2 regions of the Sporosarcina sp. GW1-11 genome follow, and region 2 is predicted to be linked to the other one. Evidence: riboswitches for the same ligand, from Rfam matches in the RefSeq annotation. Region 2 holds a riboswitch; the other holds the start of a gene.
The links. Region 2 has a riboswitch for FMN ahead of ribD (bifunctional diaminohydroxyphosphoribosylaminopyrimidine deaminase/5-amino-6-(5-phosphoribosylamino)uracil reductase RibD). Riboswitches for the same ligand answer to the same signal wherever they lie in the genome.
Positions count from the first base shown of each region.

Region 1: another riboswitch for FMN. It lies ahead of ORD22_RS05165 (ECF transporter S component); the one in region 2 lies ahead of ribD (bifunctional diaminohydroxyphosphoribosylaminopyrimidine deaminase/5-amino-6-(5-phosphoribosylamino)uracil reductase RibD).

Region 1 covers NZ_JAPMIW010000005.1:77,001-81,221, forward strand. Annotated here, with positions in the region: gene ORD22_RS05155 (sigma-70 family RNA polymerase sigma factor) at 1-364, shown strand, start outside; gene ORD22_RS05160 (GerMN domain-containing protein) at 361-1,572, shown strand; FMN riboswitch at 1,645-1,779, shown strand; gene ORD22_RS05165 (ECF transporter S component) at 1,970-2,551, shown strand; gene ORD22_RS05170 (acyltransferase family protein) at 2,766-4,221, opposite strand, start outside.
Region 2 covers NZ_JAPMIW010000008.1:51,632-55,852, reverse strand. Annotated here, with positions in the region: gene ORD22_RS07095 (GNAT family N-acetyltransferase) at 1-491, shown strand, start outside; gene menC (o-succinylbenzoate synthase) at 488-1,567, shown strand; FMN riboswitch at 1,629-1,777, shown strand; gene ribD (bifunctional diaminohydroxyphosphoribosylaminopyrimidine deaminase/5-amino-6-(5-phosphoribosylamino)uracil reductase RibD) at 1,896-2,984, shown strand; gene ribE (riboflavin synthase) at 2,988-3,632, shown strand; gene ORD22_RS07075 (bifunctional 3,4-dihydroxy-2-butanone-4-phosphate synthase/GTP cyclohydrolase II) at 3,664-4,221, shown strand, end outside.

The sequences.
Region 1 (4,221 bases), on a different contig from region 2:
AAGCTCGGAAAAAACATGGTTATTCGCTATTGCTAAAAATGTTTCCATTGATTACTTCCGTAAACAAGCAACAATTAAAAAACATACCAACCTTCACTTTGATTGGGAAACGACAGAATTAGTTGCAGTAGATCGTCTACCGGAACAGCTAATTGAGTTGGATGATGAAAAAAAGGTCGTGTTAGAAGCGTTGCATAGTTGTACTGGTGATCAGAAAATGGTCATTCTACTGCGATTTTTCCAAGACCTAACGATTGCTGAAACGGCGGACGCATTAGAATGGACAGAAAGCAAAGTGAAAACGACGCAGCATCGTGCAATCAAAGCACTACAAGAAAAGGTAAGAGAGGAGGATAGGGCATGAGCAAAGAGAAGTGGGATGAAGAAAAAATTGACAAAACGTTACGTGAAATGCCTACGATTGAGGATCGACGCTCAAAAGAAGAAGTGTTTCAAAGACTAAAAAATGATTCAAGATTAACTGCAGGGCAACCGAAGAAAAGAGTATCCAAAGGAAAGTGGAAGCCGACTATTGTAGCGGTTGCGGCGGTTCTTTTACTCACAATCTTAGTGCCTACATTCCTCAATCATACCGAACAAACGGCAATGGATAAAACGACTTCACAAGAAGCAACAGAGTCAGTGAAGATGGAAGACCACTCCACTATAGGTAATGAGAATGCAGCAAATGAAGAAAGTGCCGAAAGCGCCGATGAGATTATGTTTTCAAGAGTTACAGACGTGCATTACGCAGCATATGCTGACAGTACACAGATACCTTTTCGTATAGGTCTGGCAACTGATCAGGCGACGATTATTCCGGTTACATTCTTATTGCCACAAGAACAAGTAGTACGTGATCTTCAGACAAGTGAACCTGATACTGTGGCTTTATATAACGCATATGCAAAGAAGATAGATGAGGAAACACTAGGCTTCACAGCGTATCACCCATATAATGCGGAAGTTTCATCCGAAAACAAACGAGTAGTCATGAAGTTTCCCGCTAATCATTCGTACGATCTAGCAAGTGCTACACTAGAAATGTTGAATCTTTCTATTCAAGCGACGTTTTACGGCATGGATGAGGTTGAATTTCTTCAAGAAGATGGATCACCTATCGAGTTTGATCAAGTAGGTGAAGTAGCCGAACCAATTACACTGACTGGAGCTGCAAAACATCAAGCGTATTATCGATTTACACAAAGTAACGCAGAGCAGCTTCTTTCTTCGAATTTTGGACAGTCCTATGAGACGGTAGAAGAGGCCCTTGAGGCAATGAAAGAAACTCCGAATGATATTTATTCTAGCGTTGTGCCTTCAAATATTGATTTTACCGTGACGGAAGAGCAAGGAATTGTACATGTGAAATTCACACAACAATTAGATTTAGACAGGTTGCAACTAGAAGATGCAATGCAGTTGATTGAAGGCATCTTATTGACAGTGGCAAGTTTTGATAAACAAGTTCAGTTTAGTCATATAGTACAAGAGAACTGGATGAACTTTGATTTTACACAGCCTGTGAAAAAGCCAATTGGTGCCAATCCAAAGTATTTGATTATCGAATGAAACTGTTTTGTAAACTCATGTAGTTTACAAAACAGTTTTTTTGCGCTACAATATGAATATAATTAAATATTGATTCATCTTCGGGGCAGGGTGTAATTCCCGACCGGCGGAAATAAAATAGTTTTCTATTTTTAGCCCGCGAGCGTAACAGCAGATTCTGGTGAGATTCCAGAGCCGACAGTATAGTCTGGATGGGAGAAGGTGAAGGTGCAGCCATCTTTTTGTGTACGCAAAAATGGTGCTTGTTTTCGGTCGGATAAATGTAGTTTGTTTATCTGTACTTAACATTGCATTTAACTCTCCCTAAAGCATAGCTGCTTTAGGGATTTTTTAGCGAAGCACTAGATGAGTGAGCCTTTCCTCTTTTGAAGTGAATCGCAAAAGGAGAGAGGAACAATTGAATAGAAAAAGGTTACGCAAATTGATTTTGGTAGCTATATTAGGAAGTATCTCGACAGTTTTAATGCAGTTCAATTTTCCAATTCCAGCTATGCCTGGATTCTTGAAAATTGACTTTAGTGAAATTCCGGCAGTCATGGCAATTATGACGATGGGTCCAGTTGCAGGAATTGGTGTAGAGTTATTAAAAAACGTCATTCACTGGTTTTTATCAGGAAGTCCTACAGGTGTTCCAGTGGGCGAGATTGCGAACTTTGTGACAGGCATATTATTCATTATGCCAATCTACTGGATTTACATGAAATATCGTTCAGCAAAAGGTTTAGTAGCAGGCTTGATCGCGGGTACAACAGCCATGGCAGTTGGTATGAGTTTGTTGAATTACCTAGTGTTTTTGCCGATGTACACGTATTTCCTAGGTATGCCTCCTGTAACAGGTAATGCATTGTATCAAATGATTATATTAGGAATCTTGCCATTTAACTTGATCAAAGGTGTCATGTTGTTGGCTATTTCGTTAATGTTATATAAGAGTATGGAAAAGTGGATTTTCCAGCAACAGAAGAAGTTGTTGTTCTAACAGTAAAAAGCAGTCCCCTCGTAGCGAGGGGACTGCTTTTTGTGGTTATATAAGGTGGAGAAAGTAGACTTGACAAGTAGTCTGGGATTTACAGCATAGATATGCCACTAACGCTACGCTAATGCAAAGTCTAGAGTCTCAAGACTTATCGGGGGTCTCCCTGTTCCAGTTCTTCTGAAATGTAGCGAAATGGTACACTATCCACTATCCCATTCTATTTATCCAAGCTACTAAATGCCTGTTCTAACGGCTCTTTTAAAGGAGTAGCTAATGTTTTTGCATATTCTGCGGTTAGGTGGTTATTATCGCGATAGACAATAATGTTGCCGATTACGGGATAACAAGTGGTTTCGTCACAGAAGTAATCGGTTAGGTCTTCGAAGATGACGTTGGATGGTATGCCTTCGGTGTTTTTCCAAGGAAGTATATCTGAAACGCCTTCTGAACGATTGATTGCGCAATCTAACGGCTCTTTGGCGTTTTCTAAACAAAGAGGAATTTTCTCTTTCATCCGCGGGTTATCCCGAATGGCAAAAATCGTCGTGACTCCTTCAAGATACTTCCACTGATTAATATAGCCGGGTGGGACTTTATCATGCTTGTTCAGAGTGGCTGTCGTAAATACTAAATCGGGTGGATTTACTTTTAAGTCTTCTATTAAATTAGCGTTCCACTCAACACAAGCTTTTGTTAAATATCCGTCGGGGTCTTCATCCGTGAATCGACAACCATCGTGATTATACAAGTCGATTCGGAAATTTAGTTTTTCTGCTAGTATTTCAAGTGCAGGGAACCAGTGTCCGGAATGGGAACCACCGACTAAAGCGAGGACGTACTCTGGATTGTTCAATACGCCATACGAACACATTTTTACTTCGGTAAGATCGCGCGCTAAACAATGGGTATCTTCATAAAATCTAGGTAAATCGTTTTTGATAGCCAATGCCGAAGGGACAGGTTCCAAACCTTTAGGTGGATCCAAGTCATAAAAAATACTTTTAGCACCTGGATAGTCTATTTCATTCTGCTTCCAATTGATCATACTCGCTGATGTCTTTTGTATATAGACTGAAATCGTCACTATCGATGTGCATGTTAGTAAAAGCATACAACTTAACACAGCAATGAGTAGGCGTTTCTCAGGCCCTCTACCTATCTTAAGGACTGGCTTTTCGAGTAGCTTAGTCGAGAAAAACGACAATATGAATGTGATAAGTAAAAGTATGATGCCATCTAGTATAGGCACTGTTGTTGTTTTAAAATATCTTTGATAAAAAATTAAAAGCGGCCAATGCCATAAATAAATTCCATACGTCAGACCACCTAAATATGTAAAGGGTTTGATGCTTAACAATCGATTGACACCGAATTTGGTAACAACTTCTGCTGAAATTAAGATCAATAGCACGCCACTAATAGGCACTAAAGCCAAGTAGCCAGGAAAGCCAGTAGATACGGGCAATATGACACCTGTTAGGCAAATAATCAATAGTCCTATCCAGCCAATAGCGGTACTGACGCCTTTATTGAATCGCAAATAAGGAGAAAGTAAAGCGAATATACCACCGATACTGAATTCCCACATACGAGTGAATGTGTCAAAGTACGCCCACGGTTGATTGACATGTGTTTGATAGATTGAATATGACAATGAAGATAAGCACACTATA
Region 2 (4,221 bases):
AAAGTCGCAACGCCTATTTAAACACATCTAAATTATATGGTGTGTGCTATGACTATATCGTGAATTGTTATGGCAAAATGGATGATGGTCTCAATAAAGGGTTGCCGACTGATCGTTTCCAAGTCGCTTGGTGGATTGATAGCCAACGTGTTAGGGAACAATGGCAACCAACAACTATACAATATAGTAATCCGTGTAGTGTCGAATTATTAGCTGAGGAATTTCCGGTATTGCAGCTTCCTGAAGGGAAAGAATGGCTATCTGCAGATGCAGTGGAAGTACCTGTTCCAAAGCATATTCAACTAATGAAGACACAACAACCTGAACTAGCTTATGATTGGCGCTTGAAAACAAGAGAAGTATTTCAACAGTTATGCGATGCGGGCTTCGCATTAATTGACGTACGCAGAACTGAAGAAACTGTACACTATTATCGTTTCTGCAAGCGGTCTAGCATTCCACTTGCAAAATCAAAGGAGTCTCTTAAATGAAAATTGAAAAGATTACACTTCGTCGAATGAATATGACGATGAAACATCCGTTCACAACAAGTTTCGGGACGATTCAACAAAAGGATTTCCTTCTTGCAACAGTGCAGGATGAGCAAGATAATGAAGGGTGGGGAGAGTCTGTCGCATTTACGTATCCTTGGTACAGTGAAGAAACGACAGAAACGACGATCCATATGTTACGTGATTTTTTAATTCCAGCAGTGCTTGGAAAGACGATTGAACATCCCGACGAAGTTAGTGAATTGTTTGCACCAATCCGCAAAAATAATATGGCGAAAGCGACGATTGAAGGCGCAGTGTGGGATCTTTATGCGAAACGTCGCAACATCTCGCTTACGGAGGCATTAGGTGGTAAACGCGATCGAATAGAAGTGGGCATTAGTATCGGGATCGAAAAGAATGTGGAAGATTTACTTGCGAATGTTAGAGGATTTATTGATGAAGGCTATAAGCGTATTAAAATAAAGATTAAGCCAGGTCAAGACGTAGAAGTAATCCGCGCAATTCGCCAACAGTTCCCCAAAGTGCCTTTGATGGCTGATGCAAACTCTGCATATACATTAGACGATGTGGAGTTACTGAAAGAATTGGATCAATTTAATCTCATGATGATCGAGCAACCGCTTGCGTCTGACGATATTATCGATCACGCAACGTTACAAAAACAGATCCAGACGCCTATTTGTCTGGACGAAAGTATTCATTCGTTAGAAGATACGCGTAAAGCGGTAGAGCTTGGTAGCTGTAAAATTATCAATATCAAAGTCGGTCGTGTCGGTGGTCTAACTGAAGCGAAGAAAATTCATGATTATTGCGCTGAAAAGGGCATTGACGTATGGTGCGGAGGAATGCTTGAATCAGGTATTGGGCGTGCGCAAAATATTGCGTTGACAACACTCCACAATTTCACATTGCCAGGAGATACAGCAGGTTCTTCACGCTATTGGGATCAGGATATTATAACGCCTGAAGTAGTAGCGGAAAATGGATATATTACCGTCCCTCATGAATCGGGAATATCGATTTACAGTCGATACGATGGAGTTTATAGCTGAATAAATATTCTGTGATTGTCAATTTTCTATACTTTGTGCTAAACTCATAATTAATCGAATAAGTTTCCTTCGGGGCAGGGTGGAAATCCCTACCGGCGGTGATGAGCTACTTAGCTCTTAGTCCGTGACCCGGATGCTTTTTATAAGCAGAAGGTGGATTTGGTGAAACTCCAAAGCCGACAGTTAAAGTCTGGATGAGAGAAGGAACGAACTTTTAAAAACGTTAATACTAACGCTTATTTTGTCATGGTCAAAGCCCCGCTGTTTTTACACCGCGGGGCTTTTTGTTTTGTCACAAGAGGAATTTAGCAAGTTGGAGTGTTGTGTAGTGAATCAAGCCTATATGGAAATGGCGTTAAAGCTCGCTGAAAGTGTGGCTGGCCAAACATCTCCTAACCCGCCAGTGGGCGCTGTCTTAGTAAAAGACGGTCGAATCATTGGAATGGGAGCGCATTTACGTGCAGGAGAACGTCATGCGGAGCGAGTAGCCCTTGATATGGCGGGTGCACAAGCGGAAGGTGCCGATTTATATGTAACGCTTGAACCGTGTTCGCATACCGGTAAAACGTCGCCTTGTGCAGATGCTGTCATTGAGGCGGGGGTCAAACGCGTGTATGTGGCTATTTCTGACCCGAACCCGTTAGTTTCTGGTCAAGGGTTTGAGCGACTGCGAGCTTCTGGCATTGACGTAACGGAAGATTTTTGTATAGATCAAGGACGTAAATTGTATCAACCATTTTTTCATTTTATTCGAAACAAAACACCTCATGTGACAATGAAAACAGCAATGACGATTGACGGTAAGATTGCAACTGCAACTGGAGATAGTAAATGGGTGACGAGTGAGCAAGCGCGACTCGATGTTCATCTGCTTCGCCATACGCAAGATGCAATATTAGTAGGCGTACAAACTCTTCTTCATGATAATCCTCTTCTCACCACCAGATTGCCCCAAGGTGGAAAACATCCTATTCGAGTTATTTTAGATACATGGTTACGAACACCCGTGGATAGTTACGTCATTCAGCAGGATGAAGCACCCACATGGATTTTTTGCGGAAATGAAGCGGACTCTGCAAAGGAATTATTATTAAAAAAACCGCATGTGCAAATTATTCGTATGCCAAACGCTACGCTTTTCGTAGAAGATATTTTAGTAGAACTTGGCTCGCGGGGTGTCATGACGCTACTAGTAGAAGGTGGAGCCGCAGTTAACGCTTCATTCGTCAAAGCGCGTGCGATTCAGCGTGTGATTTGCTATATGGCTCCAAAATTACTTGGTGGAAGTGGATCGTTGACGCCTGTTAGTGGACTAGATCCTGTATTTATGGACGAAGCTTTCCCGCTCGTTTTTGAAAGTGTGGAAATGATTGGACCAGACATTAAAATTATAGCGATACCGAAAGCGAGTGAGTGAGCAGTGTTTACAGGAATTATTGAAGAAATTGGTTCGGTTAAGAGTATACAGCCTGGCGCCCAATCGATGACGTTGACAATTGCTGCATCTACTGTATTATCTGATGTCCGCTTAGGTGACAGTATCGCGGTTAACGGTGTTTGTTTGACGGTCAAAGACTTTACGAAAGATCAATTTTCAGCAGATGTTATGCCGGAAACGATATCATCTACTTCGTTGCGGCAGTTGACTGCTGGAAGTCGCGTGAATTTGGAACGCGCACTTGCTGCAAATGGTCGGTTCGGTGGACATTTTGTAACTGGACACGTCGATGGAGTGGCGACGATTCGTCAAAAACGGACAGTAGATAATGCACTATATATTCGATTGTCACTACCAGAGGCTTACGCGCCTTACCTATTGAAAAAGGGTTCGATTGCATTGGATGGCACATCGTTGACTATATTTGAAGTCGATCAAACAGATATTACGATTTCTTTAATTCCGCATTCACAAGAAATGACGGTTTTAGCGAAAAAGCAACAAGGGGAAGTCGTAAATTTTGAATGTGATATGCTCGCGAAATACGTCGAGAATATGCTCGTGAAAAGGGAGAGTAATAGTCCTTCCGTGACAGAAGACTTCTTGAAACAACACGGATTTATGTGAAGAATGAGTCAACTAGAAGGAGTGAATAGGGATGTTCCATACAGTGGAGGAAGCATTAGAAGATTTAAAACAGGGCAAAGTAGTTATTGTTGTAGATGACGAAGATCGTGAAAATGAAGGTGATTTTGTCGCTATTGCTGATTTAGTGACGCCGGAAATCATTAACTTCATGGCAACGAAAGGTCGCGGATTAATTTGCGTGCCGGTGACTGAACAGAAGGCTACGCAACTAGGATTGCAGATGATGACTGATGATAATACAGATTCGCATGGTACAGCATTTACAATCAGTGTGGATCACTGTTCAACACATACAGGAATCAGTGCATTTGAACGTGCGGATACAATTATTAAAATGATGGAACCGACAGCTACTGCAGGAGAATTTAAGCGTCCGGGTCACATTTTTCCACTCGTAGCTAAATCAGGCGGCGTCTTAAAACGTACAGGCCATACGGAAGCGGCTGTAGATTTGGCTAGACTTGCGGGCTACTCATCAGCGGGTGTCATTTGTGAAATTATGAGTGAAGATGGCACGATGGCGCGTGTACCAGAATTGCGCGAAATGGCAGAAGCATTTGATCTGAAG